One region of the Rhizobium sp. TRM96647 genome, then DNA from elsewhere that is predicted to be linked to it. Evidence: riboswitches for the same ligand, from Rfam matches in the RefSeq annotation. Region 1 holds a riboswitch; each other region holds the start of a gene.

Region 1 (4,092 bases):
TCCTCGGCATGGAGAGCGGGAATCGAGGCGAAGGTGGAGAGAACGGTGGCAGCCAGAAGCGCCGGCGTGCGGGAGCGAAACATGGGTATCTCCTGTTTATGAAATGCGTATTTTGATGAGGTCTGGAGTTTGGAAGGCGCAGCAAGCGCCGCCGCTTACGAGGCCCGGCGTTCCCAGCTTGCGAAGGGATCGGGAAGATCTCGCCAAAGGCCAGGATTGAACTCCGTCGCCCCGACCAGACAGTCGTCCAGTTCGGCGCGGATTTCTGCCTCGTCCATCGGATCCGCGCCGATGAAGACGATCTCCTGTCGCCGATCGCCCCAGGTCGGGTCGAGATAGGGCTCCATCATTTCAAGGAATCCGGGATCGCGCGGCCACTGCGCCTTTGGCACAGCGGACCACCAGACGCCCATCCTGCCCGTGCGCACAAGCGCGCCGGCCTGGCTGATCTCGCCGACATGGTGCGGCCGCGTCGCCAGCCAGAAGAAGCCTTTTGCCCGCACGACCCCTGGCCATGACCGATCGATGAAGCGCTGGAAACGCGCGGGCTCGAAGGGACGGCGGGCGCGGTAGACGAAGGAGCGGATACCGTATTCCTCGGTTTCGGGAACGTGGTCCTTGAGGCCATGCAGTTCCTTGAACCAGAGCGGATGCTGCTCGGCCTTGGCGAGATCAAAGCGACCGGTGCCGAGAACCTCCTTCAGGTCGACCTGGCCGAAATCGGTTTCGATCAGTTTTGCGTCGGGGTTGAGGGAGACGATGATCTTGCGGGCCGCATCGCGCTGCTCGGGCGTCGCGGTGCCGATCTTGTTGAGCACCACGACATCGGCGAATTCGATCTGCTCGACGAGGAGATCGACAACTGTCCTGTTGTCGCCGTCGCCTGCCGTGTCGCCGCGGTCGGCGAGGAGGTCTGCGGAACCGTAGTCGGCCAGAAGGTTGGCGGCATCGACCACCGTCACCATCGTGTCGAGCAGGGCCACATCCGACAGGCTCATGCCGTTCTCATCGCGGAAGTCGAAGGTCGTCGCGACAGGCAGCGGCTCGGCGATCCCTGTCGATTCGATCAGCAGGTAGTCGAACCGGCCCTGCTCCGCGAGCGCACGCACCTCCTTCAGGAGATCGTCGCGCAGCGTGCAGCAGATGCAGCCATTGGTCATTTCCACCAGTTGCTCCTCCGTCCGCGACAGGTTCGCACCGCCATCGCGCAAAAGAGCGGCGTCGATGTTCACCTCGCTCATGTCGTTGACGATCAGCGCGACGCGCAGTCCCTGGCGATTCGAGAGGATGTGGTTGAGCAGCGTTGTCTTCCCGGCTCCGAGAAACCCGGAGAGAACGGTGACGGGCAGTTTGTCGATCATAAAGGTGTTCGCTCGATTGGTAACGTTATACAGTTACAAAAGCGCGGAAAAGCCGGAGGCGGTCAAGGCGATGGCGCCGGAAAATTTCGCTGGTCGGAAAACTGCGGACAAGGATCGATAGCTGTTGACGCGAATCCATCCATCTCTACTATATCTTGTGTTCGAGGTTCTTCCGACGCGAGTCGGGAGCTAAGATGGGAATCCGGTCGGCGGACATGATGATCGCCAAGCCGGAGCTGCCCCCGCAACTGTGAACGGAGAGTGCCGTTCGATTTGGCCACTGGATGAGAATCCGGGAAGGCCGAACGAGCACGACGACCCGTGAGCCAGGAGACCTGCCTCGAACGAAACGTCCACCGGCGGGGTGCCCGGCAGGAAAGCGATCCGGCGCGGCACGAAGTGCGCGCATCGCTTCCCCGAAGCCCCGTCTGAGCCACTTCGGGGTGAAGTCCATGTCTAGTTTTTTCCGTCTGCGTCAGCGTGAGTAGCGGTTTCCGGTCCCGCCACCGGGGCTAACTGCGTCCCATTTTTCCACGTTCACGACGGCCGCCTCCAGGTGGCCGAACGATCCCGCATGCCAATCATCTCACGAGGATATCCATGACCATCACCGTCTACAGCAAGCCCGCCTGCGTCCAGTGCACTGCGACGACCCGTGCGCTCGATCGCCAGGGCATCGACTACCAGATCATCGACGTTTCCGAGGACGCCGCTGCATTTGCCTTGGTGCAGGGGCTTGGGTACCGCCAGGTCCCCGTCGTCATCGCCGGTGAGCAGCATTGGGCCGGTTTTCGCCCGGACATGATCAGCGCGCTGGCGTGAGGCCCCAAACGGTGGGCGAACTCGTCTATTTCTCCAGCCGGTCCGAGAACACCCACAGGTTCGTCGCCCGGCTCGGAGTGCCGGCGGTCCGCATTCCTGTTGCGAACGCCGAACTCCACATCGACCGCCCCTATGTGCTCGTCGTCCCGACCTATTGCGGCGACGGCGGCAAGGGGGCCGTTCCCAAGCAGGTGATGCGCTTTCTCAACGATGCGGGCAACCGCTCCCTCATCCGCGGCGTGATTGCCGCGGGCAACAGCAATTTCGGTGCGACCTTCGGGATCGCCGGCGACGTCATCTCCGCCAAGTGCCAGGTTCCCTACCTCTACCGGTTCGAACTCCTGGGCACCGTGCCTGACGTCATCAACGTCAGGCACGGATTGGAACGATTTTGGACAAGCTCACGCTAGAACGCCCCGCAAAGGCCGCGGAACCCGCGTTCGACTACCACGCGCTGAACGCAATGCTGAACCTCTACGACGAGCAGGGAAACATCCAGCTCGACAAGGACCACATGGCGGCGCGGCAGTACTTCCTCCAGCACGTCAACCAGAACACCGTGTTCTTCCATAACCTGCGCGAGAAGCTCGATTATCTCGTCGCCGAAGGCTATTACGAACAAGAGGTTCTGGACCAGTACGCGTTCAATTTCGTCCGCGACCTGTTCGACGAGGCCTATGCGCGGAAATTCCGCTTTCCGACCTTCCTCGGCGCGTTCAAGTACTACACGTCCTATACGCTCAAGACCTTCGACGGGAAGCGATATCTGGAGCGCTACGAGGACCGCGTCTGCATGGTGGCGCTGGCGCTGGCGCGCGGCGACGAGCAACTCGCCCGCGACCTCGTCGACGAGATCATTACCGGCCGCTTCCAGCCGGCGACGCCGACCTTCCTCAATGCCGGAAAGAAGCAGCGCGGCGAACTCGTCTCGTGCTTCCTGCTCAGGGTCGAGGACAACATGGAAAGCATCGGCCGCTCTATCAATTCGGCGCTGCAGCTCTCCAAGCGCGGCGGCGGCGTGGCGCTGTCGCTCACCAACATTCGCGAGGCCGGTGCGCCGATCAAGCACATAGAAAACCAGTCATCGGGCATCATCCCTGTCATGAAACTGCTGGAGGATTCGTTCTCCTATGCCAACCAGCTCGGTGCGCGGCAGGGCGCGGGAGCGGTCTATCTCAACGCCCACCATCCCGACATCATGCGCTTCCTCGACACCAAGCGCGAGAACGCCGACGAGAAGATCAGGATCAAGACGCTGTCGCTCGGCGTCGTCATTCCAGACATCACCTTCGAGCTCGCGCGAAACAACGAGGACATGTACCTGTTCTCGCCCTACGACGTCGAACGGGTCTACGGCGTGCCGTTCACCGAAATCTCGGTCACGGAGAAGTACCGCGAGATGGTAGCCGACAGCCGCGTCCGCAAGAAGAAGATCAAGGCACGCGACTTCTTCCAGGTGATCGCCGAAATCCAGTTCGAAAGCGGTTACCCCTACATCATGTTCGAGGACACGGTGAACCGCGCCAACCCGATCGCCGGCCGCGTCACCATGAGCAACCTCTGCTCGGAAATCCTGCAGGTGAGTGAAGCGAGCGCGTTCAATGACGACCTGTCCTACAGCCATCTCGGCAAGGACATCTCCTGCAACCTTGGTTCGCTGAACATCGCGGCCGCGATGGATTCAACCGATTTCGGCAAGACGATCGAGACGGCAATCCGGGCGCTGTCTGCGGTCTCCGACATGAGCCACATTTCCTCGGTGCCCTCGGTCGCCAAGGGCAACGACGAAAGCCACGCCATCGGCCTCGGCCAGATGAACCTGCACGGCTATCTCGCCCGCGAACGCATCTTCTACGGCTCGGACGAAGGGGTCGATTTCACCAACATCTATTTCTACGCCGTGACCTAT
Region 2 (4,092 bases), on a different contig from region 1:
AAGACGCCGCCGATCGCGATCGTCATCAGCGCGGAAAGGTCGGTGCCGATGGCATCGAGCGGAAAGGCGATGTCGACGTCGGCGCGGTTGAGCCGCTGCCCCGGCTCGGCCTCCGGCCAGGTGGGGGAGAAGGTGTCCTCCAGCGGACGGATGGCGAGTACGCGCGCTGCGACCCGTGCCTTCAGCTCCTCCGTCTCGCCCGGCACCGCGACGAAGGTGCCCGTGGACTGGTCGCTGGCGATCTTGTTCGCCATCGCCTCGACGCTGCCGGGCGTCTCGATGCGGTAGGTTAGGGTGATCAGCATGAAAGCCGTTGCTCCTCCTCGCCACGTCACTTTGTCGTGGCGTCAACTCATGATCTGGTATAATAAGTATTCCAATTTCTGCAACGGAAATTTTCAGAAAACCGATTCCGGCCGTCCTGGCTTGTCGCAAGATGCAGAAATGTTAAGGGAGGGAGAATGAGCCAGAGAGACGCCATGCCCCAAACCATCGAGCCGATCGTCAGGCGCAAGCTGTCGGACGAGGTCTTCGACCGGCTGGAGCGGATGATCACGTCGGGAGAATTGAAGCCGGGCGACGAGATGCCTTCGGAGCGCGTGCTGATGGAGCGTTTCGGCGTCGGCCGTCCCGCCATCCGCGAGGCGATGCAGTCGCTCGCCAACAAGGGCCTGCTCAGCATTTCCCACGGCGAGCGGGCGAAGGTGCTGCAACTGACCGCGCAATCGATCTTCCGTCAGGTCGACCTGACGGCGAAGATCATGCTGTCGCAGTCGACCGATACGCTCGAGCATCTCAAGAGCGCCCGCATCTTCTTCGAGCGCGGCATGGCCCGCGAGGCGGCGCAACGTGCCCGGAGCGGCGATATCGACGATCTGGGGGCCATCATCGAGCGCCAGCGACGCTCGCTCGGGGACGCGGAAGCTTTCATCGCCGCCGACATGCAGTTTCACAGCCGGATCGCCCAGATTTCGGGTAACCCGATCTATGTTGCCGTCAGCGAGGCCATGCTGGCCTGGCTGAAGGAATACCACACGGACATGCTGATCTGGACCGGCAAGGAAAAGCTCACGCTGGTGGAGCACGAGGAAATCCTGGACCAGCTCAGGAGCAGGGATGCCGAAGGGGCGGAAGCGGCGATGCTGAAGCATCTCGAACGATCGAGAGCGCTCTACAACCGCTGACCCGGCCACAGGTCCGTGGCGCCGTTCCGGAGCGTCTTATCCCCATTCATCGCTTCGACCGTCCGGACCGCTGCGGACGGTCGCAGATCCTCCTGAAATCTCCGGGTCGTGATGGGCCCCGCGCGTTCGGCGCGGGACGGCGGCCGCATTTGCGCTTGATATGTGATGTTATAAAATAACAACTCGATTGACTCACGTAATACCATTACACTAATCAGGCCCGGTCAGATCCCGAGGGAAGTTCGATGACCGTTCCAGACCGTGCCGAAAACCCCTGCCCCGCATCGGATGCGCCGGCACGGGTGCCGGTCCGGCCGCGCCTATTGCGTGCAGAACGCAAAGTTGCCGGTCGGGCTTGCTTGACGGCGCGGTGCGCAAACGTCTATCTGGAAGACGACGGTTCCCCGCCCACGAAGCGGAGGGGATTAATAGGGAACACGGTGCGGACGACCCAAGTCGGGACCAAAACCGTGGCTGCCCCCGCAACTGTAAGCGGATTGCCGTTCATCCTCGTGGCGCCTCGGCGCCATGCCACTGCGCAACGCGCGGGAAGGCAGATGAACGGCGCATGTCCGCGAGCCAGGAGACCTGCCGTCAGCCATCGATCCAACGTCACGGGCGGGGAAGCCCGGAACAGGAGCCATCATGACGACCATCGGCGCCTTGCTGTGCGTCTTCACGCTGCCTTTCCCGAGACCTGGCGATCCTTCGAGCGACCGGACGGCCTGACGGCTTGTCCGTTTTTTCAACGGCGCCCCTGCGGGCGTCCCAGCTATTTCGGGGAATTCCATGAAAATTCATTTGAAACAACCGCTCCGCGCGGGCTTCGTCGCCCTGTGCCTCGCCGCATCGTCCTTCCATGGCCAGGCGAGTGCTGCCGAGACCAGCTATCCGCTGACACTGCAGAATTGCGGTCGCCCGGTGACCTTCGAAAGTGCGCCGTCGCGCACGGTCTCGATCGGCCAGAGCAGCACCGAGATCCTCTATCTGCTGGGACTTGCCGACAAGGTGGTCGGTACCGCGCTCTGGGTCGGGCCGGTGCTGAAGGGCTATGAAGAGGTGAACGCGCGGATAGACCGGCTCGCCGACAACGAGCCGAGCTTCGAGAGCGTTCTGGCCAAGAAGCCGGATATCGTCGCCGTGCAGTTCCAGTGGCAGGTCGGGCCGGAGGGCGTGGTCGGAAGGCCGGAACAGTTCGAGGAGCTCGGCATCCCGGTCTACACCTCGCCGTCCGATTGCGTCGGCAAGGACAATTCTGCCGCGAGCGACGGCGTGCGCCATCAGGTCTTCACCATGGACCTGGTCTATCAGGAGATCCGCGAGCTTGCGCAGATCTACAACGTCCAGGAAAAGGGCGAGGCTGTCGTCGCTGATCTGAAGAAACGCGAGGAGGCCGCCCGCGCCAAGGTCGCCTCCGCACAGGGCAAGTTGTCGGCCGTCTTCTGGTTCTCCAGCGCCGCCGACGCCGATCCCTATGTCGCCGGCAAGAACGGCGCGCCCGGCTACATCATGTCGGCGCTCGGCATCGAGAACATCATCAAGACCGACGACGAGTGGCCGACGGTCGGCTGGGAAACGATTGCCAAGGCCGATCCGGCGATCATCGTCGCCGGCTCCATGGAGCGGCGGCGCTATCCGCTGGACAGCCTCGAGGCCAAGCTCGAATTCCTGAAGGCCGATCCGGTCGCCAGCCTGATGCCGGCGGTGAAGAACGGCCATGTCTTCGACATGGACGCCCAGGCGATGAACCCGACGATCCGGACGATCGAGGGCATCGAAGCCCTGGCGGACGCCATCGCCAACGCCGGCCTCGCCAAGTGAACCGGACGCTGACATCGGGCGGACGGACGGGTGCGGCCATCGCCGCGCTCGTCATCCTCTTGCTGGCGCTGTGGATGGGGGCTGCGATCGGCGAGACGGCGATCCCGCTCGCCACGGTCGCCCAGACGGTGGCGAACCGGCTGTGGAATGCCGGCTACCCGCTGGAGCCGATCGACGAGGGCATCATCTGGAGCTACCGGCTGAGCCGGGCCGTCGTGGCGGCGTCCTGCGGAGCGGCGCTGGCGCTCTCCGGCGCGGTCCTCCAGTCGCTGCTGCGCAACCCGCTCGCCGATCCCTATATCCTCGGAATTTCCGCGGGCGCCTCGACGGGCGCGGTCGGCGTCGCCATCCTGGGTATCGGCGCGGGCGTGCTGACCTTGCCGCTCGGGGCCTTCCTCGGCGCGATCACAGCCTTCGTCCTGGTCAGCGTCCTGGCGGTGAAGGCCGGGCGCGGCACGGCGGCGATCATCCTCGCCGGCGTCGCTGGCTCGCAACTCTTCAACGCGCTCACCTCCTTCATCGTCACCAAGGCGGCGACGGCGGAGCAGGCGCGCGGCATCATGTTCTGGCTGCTCGGAAATCTGTCGGGCGTGCGCTGGGCGGATGCCTGGCTGGCCGTTCCGGCGGCACTTGTGGGTCTCGTCGTCTGCCTGTGGCATGCGCGCTCGCTCGACGCCTTCACCTTCGGCGCGGAATCGGCCGCCTCGCTCGGGATCTCGGTGCGACGCACCTATCTTGCACTCGTCGGCGTGTCGGCGATGATGACCGCGGTGATGGTCTCGATCGTCGGCTCCATCGGTTTCGTCGGCCTCGTCATTCCGCATGCGGCGCGGCTCCTGGTCGGCGTGCGCCATGGCGTGCTGCTGCCGGCCGCGGCCCTGACCGGGGCGGTGTTCATGATCCTCGCCGACATCCTGTCGCGCACCATCATTCCCGGCCAGGTCCTGCCGATCGGCGTGATCACCGCGCTGATCGGTGCGCCGGCCTTCGCCCTGATCCTCGCAAAGGGGAGGGCGCGCGCATGAGGCTGACCGCCAGAAGCGTTTCATGGTCGGCCGGCGGCGCCGACATTCTCAAGGATGTCTCG
Region 3 (4,092 bases), on a different contig from region 1:
GGTTCAGGAACTCCGTCATCGCCTTTTCGGAATCGATCAGGCCCTCGTCCATGTTGATGTCGATCACCTGCGCGCCGTTCGCCACCTGGTCGCGGGCGACGTCGAGGGCGGCCGCATAGTCGCCGGCGGTGATGAGCTTGCGGAATTTTGCCGAACCGGTGACGTTGGTGCGCTCGCCGACATTGACGAAGGGGATGTCCTTGGTGAGCGTGAAGGGTTCCAGCCCGGACAGCCGCATGTGGCGGGGAATGTCCGGGATCGCACGCGGCGCGTGACGGGCCGCGGCCTTGGCGATCGCCTCGATATGGGCCGGCGTCGAACCGCAGCAGCCGCCGACGATGTTGACGAGGCCGTCGCGCATGAAGCCTTCGATCTGGGCGGCCATCTGCTCGGGCGTCTCGTCGTAGCGGCCGAAGGCGTTCGGCAGGCCGGCGTTCGGATAGGCGCAGACGAAGGTGTCGGCGACGGACGAGATCTCGTCCAGATGGGCGCGCATGGCGTTGGCGCCGAGGGCGCAGTTCAGCCCGATCGAGAAGGGGTCGGCGTGGCGGACCGAATTCCAGAAGGCTTCCGGGGTCTGGCCGGACAGCGTGCGGCCGGAAAGGTCGGTAATCGTTCCGGAGATCATCACCGGCAGCTCGATGCCCTTTTCGGCGAAGACCTCGCGGGTGGCGAAGATCGCCGCCTTGGCGTTCAGCGTGTCGAAGATCGTCTCGATCAGGATGATGTCGGCGCCGCCGTCGATGAGGCCGCGGAGCTGGTCGGCATAGGCGAGCTTGAGGTCGTCGAAGGTGACGGCGCGGTAGCCCGGGTTGTTGACGTCCGGCGAGATCGAGGCGGTGCGGTTGGTCGGGCCCAGCGCGCCGGCGACGAAGCGCCGCCGCCCGTCCTTCTCCTGCGCGCGCAGGCCGGCGCGGCGGGCGAGGCGGGCACCGTCGCGGTTGAGCTCGTAGACCATGTCCTCCATGCCGTAGTCGGCCTGGGCGATCGTGGTGGAGGAAAAGGTGTTGGTCTCGAGGATGTCTGCGCCGGCAAGTGCATAGCGATAGTGGATGTCCTCGATCGCGGCCGGCTGCGTCAGCGTCAGGAGGTCGTTGTTGCCCTGCTGATGGCAGGCGCACTCGCCGAAGCGGCTGCCGCGGAAATCGTCCTCGACGAGGCCGAGCGTCTGGATCTCGGTGCCCATGGCGCCGTCGAGGACGAGGATGCGCTCGCGCGCGGCGGCGCGCAGCGCATCGGCGATGTCCTTGCCATTGCGGGGTGGTAGTTCGGGACCAAAAAGGTCGTCGAGGTCGGCCGATGCCATGGCGAAGCCCTCCGATGCAGCATGTCTGCTCCGGAGATCACATAAAGATATGTTTATGTCAATATGTCTTTATGCGAAAATCAGTGCGGCCGGCCTGATCGTCCCGCGAGCCGCTCGAACAGCGAACGGAGCCGGACGATGTCCGGATCACGGTCCCTGTAGGGTGCGAGCTTGACGAGTTCCTTCAGGGCCTCTGCCGGAAGATCGGCGCCGCGCGGCTGCCAGAGGAGCCACGAGATGAAGACGGATTCCGGCTTTCCGGAGCCCGAGGCGTTCTGTTCGATGGTGACATGCATGACTTTCCCCAATCTGGAATTGGGGGATGACCGGACGCACGCAAGCTGAAGATCCGCCTTGACGCGGAGCAAGCGCACCCGTGGGACACCCCGCCCATGGACGTTACGAGTTCATCAGGGCAGGTCTCCTGGCTTGCGGGTCGTTGCCTCTGTCCGGCCTTCCCGGCACGAAACGTGCCAGTGGCATGGGGGACAGCAGCTCGCCGCCTACAGTTGCGGGGGCAGCGCCGGAATGGATGGCTTCCCATCGCACCGGCTTCCCTCTTCGCTTCCTCGTCGCGAACGATTCGGAAGAACCCTGATGGCCGCAAGGTGGCCCGAAGGCGACGGCGATGTCAACGCAGGCGGGCGGGTTATCGACGGAATTGGACACGGGCATGGAACCCTTGCCGGATGCGCCGCGTTCAGGTCCCGTTCACCGCTGGTCACGTAGGCCAAGGGTGGTATCTCATGGCCTTGATATTGTTGGAGTCGCCTTGCCCCTGCCTTCCAGTTCTGTTGCAACAGCCTGCCATTGCGGCTAAAGAAAGCCGTTTTCATGCGCCACGCAGAAGCGGGAGAAGACCCTGCCGCCCGTTACATGCCGCCCGTCGATCGAGGGCGCATTTTCGTGCGCATGGAATCCGCTGACGGGGTCGTACGGAGGAACGCATGACGCCGTCCTGTTGCACAAGTCCGCTCGGATGATCCCTGCCTGCCGAACGTAAGTCCGGCCGCGGCCGGATCCACCAACCCTGCTCGAAAAACAGAAAAAAGCTGATGTCCCTTCACAACCGACCACAGACCTCGTCGCGCGAGACGGAATCCAAGCAGATCGACTACAATGATTCGATCCGGGATACCTATTTCACCCTCGAGGAGCTGAGTGCCTGCGGTGAGGATCTGGCGCGGAACGGCGCGAATTCGCTGCCGGGCTTCACGCCGTTCGACTTCCGCGCCCGCCACCGGGAAAACGAGAAGGAAATCCTCCGGGTCTACCAGACGACGGCCCGCGACGTCGAAGCCGGCGCGACGATAACGCCGGCGGCGGAATGGCTGCTCGACAACTACTACGTCGTCGAGGAGGCGATCCAGGAAGTGCGCCGCGACTTCCCGCGCCGTTTCTACCGTCAGCTGCCGACGATGAAGGTCGGCGAGGTCGAGGTCCCGCGGACGCTCGCGCTCGGCTGGCTCTACGTCGCCCATACCCAGAGCAGCGTCTCGCGCGAGAGCCTGACGGCGATCGTGGAAGGGTTCCAGAAGGCCGAGGCCTTCAAGATCGGCGAACTCTGGGCGCTGCCGTCGATCGTCCGCTTCATCCTGATCGAGAACCTGCGGCGCATTTCCAGCCGTGTCGAGCGTTCGCGCGGGATGCGCCGCAAGGCGAACGAGGTGGCCGACGAGCTGATCCGCCAGAACGACCCGGAAAAGAGCGTCGTGATCCTGCGCGAGATCGAGCATCTCGTCGCCGACAACACCTTCGTCGCCCAACTGCTCTATCGTCTGCGCGACGGGCTGCAGGCATCGGGCGCGGCGATCCAGTGGCTGGAAAAGCAGATCGAGGCGCGCGGGACCGACCTGGAAGAGGTCCTCGTCGCCGAGCAGAACCGGCTTTCCTCCGGTAACGTCACGATGAGCAACCTGATCAAGGGGCTGCGCACGATCGACGATACGGAATGGCCGGTCTGGGTCGAAAGCGTCAGCCGCCTCGATGCGGCGCTGCGCGAGGGTTCGGACTATACCGAGCTCGATTTCGGCTCGCGCAACGCTTACCGTGATACGATCGAGAAGATGGCCCGCCGCTCCGGCAAGACGGAGCTGGAGGTGACGCAGCTGGCGCTGGCCATGACCGCCGAGGACATGGCGGCGGGCAACGTCGCCGGTGCGCACGAGGCCAATGTCGGCAGCTACCTGGTCGGCAAGAAGCGCGACATCCTGGAAAAGCGGATCGGCTACCGCCCGTCCATCCTGCAGCGCATCGTGCGCTTCAGCCGCTCGCTCGACTGGTTCGCCATCGCCGGGCCGGTGATCCTGCTGACGCTTCTGGCCATGGTCGGGGTCTACTATTTCCTCGACCAGATGGACATTCCGAACGGCGCCTGGCTGATCATGCTGATCCTGTTCGCCGTGCCCGCCTCGGAGGGCGCCGTCGGGCTCTACAACACGCTCGTTACCCTCTGCGTGAAGCCGACGCGGCTGGTGGGCTACGAGCTGCGCGAGGGGATTCCGGAGGAGGCACGCACGCTCGTCGCGGTCCCCTGCCTGATCTCCAAGCGCGACCATGTCGACGAACTGGTGCGCAACCTCGAGGTCCACTACCTCGCCAATCCGCGCGGCGAGATCTATTTCTCGCTCGTCAGCGACTGGGTCGACAGCAAGGCCGAGGAGACGCCGGAGGATCTCGAGGTCCTCGAATACGCCAAGCGCGAGATCGCACTGCTTTCGGCACGCTATGCCTATGACGGCCGCACACGCTTCTACCTGCTGCACCGCCGGCGCCAGTTCAATCCG
Region 4 (4,092 bases), on a different contig from region 1:
CGCCGCGCAGCTGCGCCTCGATCTTGCTGAGATTGAACGAGCCGGGCGACTGGCTCGGCGGATAGTCCTTCATCGTCTGCAGGAACTGCGCTGCCAGGCCCTGGATCGGGACGATGATGAAGACCCGGTCGAGGAACCAGTCGTTGTAGGTGTTGGAGTTGTGCTGCGCCTTCTCGAACGGGTCGCGCCGGAGATTGAAGAGCAGCGGCACCCGCAGCTCGGTGAACGGTTCGCGCCAGACGCCGAAGGCCTCGCCACGGTTTTCCAGGAACACCGCCTTCCAGTCGTCGTAGCGCGCCGCCACGACCTGCCCGTCGTCGTTGACGTACCAGAACTCGTGCCGCGGCGACTGGTCGACCTTGCCGCCGAGATAATCCAGCTGGTTGTAGCCGTCGATATAGTTGCGGTAGCTGCGGCCATTGAGTTCGACGGTGTTGGCGAGTTTCGTCTTGATATCCGGTTCGCCGGCGATCGCCGCGAAGGTCGGCAGCCAGTCCTCGTGCGCAACGATGCCGTTCAGGGTCTCGCCTGCCGGGAAGCGGCCTGGCCAGCGGGCGAAGGCCGGCACACGGTAGGCGCCCTCCCAGTTGGAGTTCTTCTCGCTGCGGAAGGGTGTCGTGCCGGCGTCGGGCCAGGTGTTGTAGTGCGGGCCGTTGTCGGTCGAATAGAGCACCACGGTATCCTGCGCGATGCCGAGGTCGTCGAGAAGCTTCAGGAGCTCGCCGACATGCATGTCGTGTTCCACCATGCCGTCATGGTATTCGTCGCCGCTCGGGCCGGAGATCCCCTTGTTCTGCTCCTTCACGTGGGTGCGGAAGTGCATGCGCGTGCCGTTCCACCAGCAGAAGAACGGCTTGCCCGCCTGGTTCTGCCGGGTGATGAAGTCCTTGGCCGCGGAGAGCGTCTCCTCGTCGATCGTCTCCATCCGCTTTTTCGTCAGCGGCCCGGTGTTCTCGATCTTCTGCGTGCCATCCGGATTGGCCCAGCTGTGCAGCACGCCGCGCGGGCCGAACTGCTCCAGGAAGGTCTTGCCGCTCGGCATGATCCGGTCGCGCGGATAGTCGCGGTTCTCAGGCTCCTCCTCGGCGTTGAGGTGGTAGAGATTGCCGAGGAACTCGTCGAAGCCGTGCATGGTCGGCAGGTGTTCGTCGCGGTCGCCCTGGTGGTTCTTGCCGAATTGTCCGGTCGCATACCCCTGCGCCTTCAGCACCGTCGCTACCGTCACGTCGGTCTTCTGCCAGCCCTGCGGCGCGCCGGGCAGTCCGACCTTGGTCATGCCGGTGCGCACCGGCACGTTGCCGCCGAGAAAGGCGGCGCGGCCGGCGGTGCAGCTCTGCTGGCCGTAGTAGTCGGTGAACGACAGGCCTTCCTCCGCGATCCGGTCGATGTTGGGCGTCCGGTAGCCCATCATTCCCCGGCTGTTGGCCGAGATGTTCCAGATGCCGATGTCGTCTCCCCAGATGACAAGGATGTTGGGCGGCCGGCTGGTGGAAGGCGTCGCCGTTTGCGCCTGTTGCTGTTCCTGGGCTTGTGCCGGCGATCCGGTGCCGCCGAGCGCCGCGGCGGCGGCAAGCGTTGTTCCTGCCATGAGCACGTGCCGGCGGCTCAGGGCCGGCTCGCCGTCTTCAAGTGTGCTGTTCGCGTCGTCACATCCGTTTTCGGTCCCCATCGCTCACCCTCCCGTGATAGCTCGACGTTTCTGCTGAATGACATGCTGATTGTCGGTGCTGATTGTCGGTCCGAGCGCGTCTGTCGCCTTCTCCTCTACGTCAAGGCGGATCGCGTGAACGCTCGCGCTATGCAAGGCTATCATGAAACAACGCGGGCTGCACTGTGACCATGGTGGCGCAAAGAGACTATCTGCCTCTTTTGCGATCTTGCCGCCTATTTGTTGGTCGAAACACCTTGGGCTGTTTTTCAAGTATATGAAATATATAAATTATTTCGAGTTCGCGCCTTCGTCTTCGGCTGTCGCCAAAGCGGAAGGCGACGTCGCATTTGGGCGACTGGAGCGCCGGCCTTTCCGCTTAGATGAAGAGGCTCAAGGTGCTGCCTCTCTAGGGAGGGCGGATAATTGGGAAGCCGGTGAAAATCCGGAGCTGCCCCCGCAACGGTAAGGGAAGAAATCGCGGCAAAACGCCACTGAAGCAATTCGGGAAGGCGCCGCGCGGTCCGCAGAGGACATCTCCCGAGCCCGGAAACCAGCCTTGGAGAAACATGACGTGACTGGCTGCGGTGGGCGGCCGGGGGCGCAGCGAAGCCATGTCTTCATGCTGGTCGGCCTCGATCCATGCCCGCTTCAGACGAGCAATGCTTTTGAGGAAGCGGCAATGGATATCAGCAGCGACGTACTTCGCAAGATCAGGAACCGGCGCGAGGGCTACAGCCTCGACCAGGCCTTCTATATCGATCAGGACTATTACAAGCTCGACCTGGAGACGATCTGGTATCGCGACTGGCTGTTCGTCGGCCACGACTGCGAGATCCCGCGGGCCGGCAATTTCTTCACCCTGCAGGTGGGCGACTATCCGGTCGTCGTCACCCGCGACCGCCAGGGCACGATCCGCGCGCTGCACAATTCCTGCCGCCATCGCGGCTCGCGCGTCTGCACCCAGCACAAGGGCGCGTCCGCCAAGCTCGTCTGCCCCTATCATCAGTGGACCTACGAGCTCGACGGCACGTTGCTCTTCGCCCGCCACATGGCCGAGGATTTCGACAAGAGCCAGCACAGCCTGAAGAAGATCCATTGCGAGACCGTCGGCGGCTACATCTTCATCTGTCTGGCCGACGAGGCGCCGGATTTCGCCCCCTATCGCGAATTGGCCGAACCCTATCTCGTCCGCCATCGCCTCGGCGAGACCAAGGTCGCCTTCGAGAGCACGATCGTGGAGAAGGGCAACTGGAAGCTCGTCTGGGAGAACAACCGCGAGTGCTACCATTGCGCCGCCAACCATCCCGAACTCTGCCGCACCTATCCGGAGGCCCCGAGCGCCACCGGCGTCCAGGGCGCCAAGGACGATCCGGTCATCGCCGGTCACTGGGAAAAGTGCGAGGCGGCCGGCCTGCCGAGCGAGTTCCGCATGTCGCCTTCCGGCCAGTTCCGCCTCGCCCGCATGCCGCTGATCGCAGACGCCGAGAGCTACACCATGTCGGGCGCGCGCGCCGTCCGCCGTCCGCTGTCGTCCGACGTGCAGGAGAGCCATATCGGCACGCTCCTGATGTTCCACTACCCGACCACCTGGAACCACGTTCTGGCCGACCACGCCATCACCTTCCGCGTCCTGCCGCTCGGCCCCGAGCTGACGCAGGTGACGACCAAGTGGCTGGTCAGCAAGGATGCGGTGGAAGGCATCGACTACAATCTCGACGAACTGACCCACGTCTGGACCGAGACCAACGACCAGGACCGACAGATCGTCGAGGAGAACGCCTTCGGTATTCGTTCCCCCGCCTACGAGCCCGGCCCCTATTCGCCCGAGGACGAGGGCGGCGTGATGCAGTTCGTCGAATGGTACTGCACCTTCATGGAGCAGCGCCTTCAGGGCGAGAAGCAGCCGCTGGTGCGGGTGGCCTGACATGACGATCGCGAGCCACTTCCGCCATTTCGACGAGCTCCAGCCCTGGAACGACCGCCAGCACATGCTGGAATGCATCGCGGTGACGGCCGAGACCGCCGACGTGATGACGTTCACCTTCCGCTCCGACCGCGAGAACTGGTTCCGCTACCTGCCGGGCCAGTTCGTCACGCTGGAACTGCCGGTGACGCCTGATGATCCGGTCATGCGCACCTACACGCTGTCCTCGACCCCGTCGCGGCCCTTCTCCGTCGCCGTCACCGTCAAGGCGCAGAAGGACAGTATCGGCACCCGCTGGATGTTCGATCATCTCAGGCCCGGCATGCAGTTGAAGGCCTTCGGTCCGCTCGGCGATTTCTCCTTCGTCCGCCATCCGGGCGAGAAGTACCTGTTCATCTCCGCCGGCTCAGGCGTCACGCCGATGATGTCGATGACGCGCTGGATGGCCGATTGCGCGCCGCAGACGGACGTCGCCTTCGTCTCCTGCGCGCGCACCCCTCAGGACCTGCTGTTTCGC

Evidence for each region. Region 1 has a riboswitch for cobalamin ahead of nrdH (glutaredoxin-like protein NrdH). Riboswitches for the same ligand answer to the same signal wherever they lie in the genome.
Region 2: linked by a shared signal. The riboswitch ahead of OCK02_RS13925 (ABC transporter substrate-binding protein) and the one ahead of nrdH (glutaredoxin-like protein NrdH) in region 1 are both predicted to bind cobalamin.
Region 3: linked by a shared signal. The riboswitch ahead of OCK02_RS01490 (hypothetical protein) and the one ahead of nrdH (glutaredoxin-like protein NrdH) in region 1 are both predicted to bind cobalamin.
Region 4: linked by a shared signal. The riboswitch ahead of OCK02_RS04535 (aromatic ring-hydroxylating oxygenase subunit alpha) and the one ahead of nrdH (glutaredoxin-like protein NrdH) in region 1 are both predicted to bind cobalamin.

The regions. Positions count from the first base shown of each region.
Region 1 covers NZ_JAOXHF010000025.1:4,059-8,150, forward strand. Annotated here, with positions in the region: gene OCK02_RS25240 (hypothetical protein) at 1-83, opposite strand, end outside; gene zigA (zinc metallochaperone GTPase ZigA) at 156-1,361, opposite strand; cobalamin riboswitch at 1,509-1,719, shown strand; gene nrdH (glutaredoxin-like protein NrdH) at 1,962-2,183, shown strand; gene nrdI (class Ib ribonucleoside-diphosphate reductase assembly flavoprotein NrdI) at 2,195-2,593, shown strand; gene nrdE (class 1b ribonucleoside-diphosphate reductase subunit alpha) at 2,575-4,092, shown strand, end outside.
Region 2 covers NZ_JAOXHF010000006.1:274,595-278,686, reverse strand. Annotated here, with positions in the region: gene oiaX (3-oxo-isoapionate-4-phosphate decarboxylase OiaX) at 1-305, opposite strand, end outside; gene OCK02_RS13930 (transcriptional regulator NanR) at 480-1,184, shown strand; cobalamin riboswitch at 1,565-1,795, shown strand; gene OCK02_RS13925 (ABC transporter substrate-binding protein) at 1,974-3,005, shown strand; gene OCK02_RS13920 (FecCD family ABC transporter permease) at 3,002-4,030, shown strand; gene OCK02_RS13915 (ABC transporter ATP-binding protein) at 4,027-4,092, shown strand, end outside.
Region 3 covers NZ_JAOXHF010000001.1:318,677-322,768, reverse strand. Annotated here, with positions in the region: gene metH (methionine synthase) at 1-1,306, opposite strand, end outside; gene OCK02_RS01490 (hypothetical protein) at 1,387-1,602, opposite strand; cobalamin riboswitch at 1,703-1,918, opposite strand; gene OCK02_RS01485 (GH36-type glycosyl hydrolase domain-containing protein) at 2,362-4,092, shown strand, end outside.
Region 4 covers NZ_JAOXHF010000002.1:333,198-337,289, forward strand. Annotated here, with positions in the region: gene OCK02_RS04530 (arylsulfatase) at 1-1,588, opposite strand, end outside; cobalamin riboswitch at 2,028-2,225, shown strand; gene OCK02_RS04535 (aromatic ring-hydroxylating oxygenase subunit alpha) at 2,331-3,575, shown strand; gene OCK02_RS04540 (hybrid-cluster NAD(P)-dependent oxidoreductase) at 3,577-4,092, shown strand, end outside.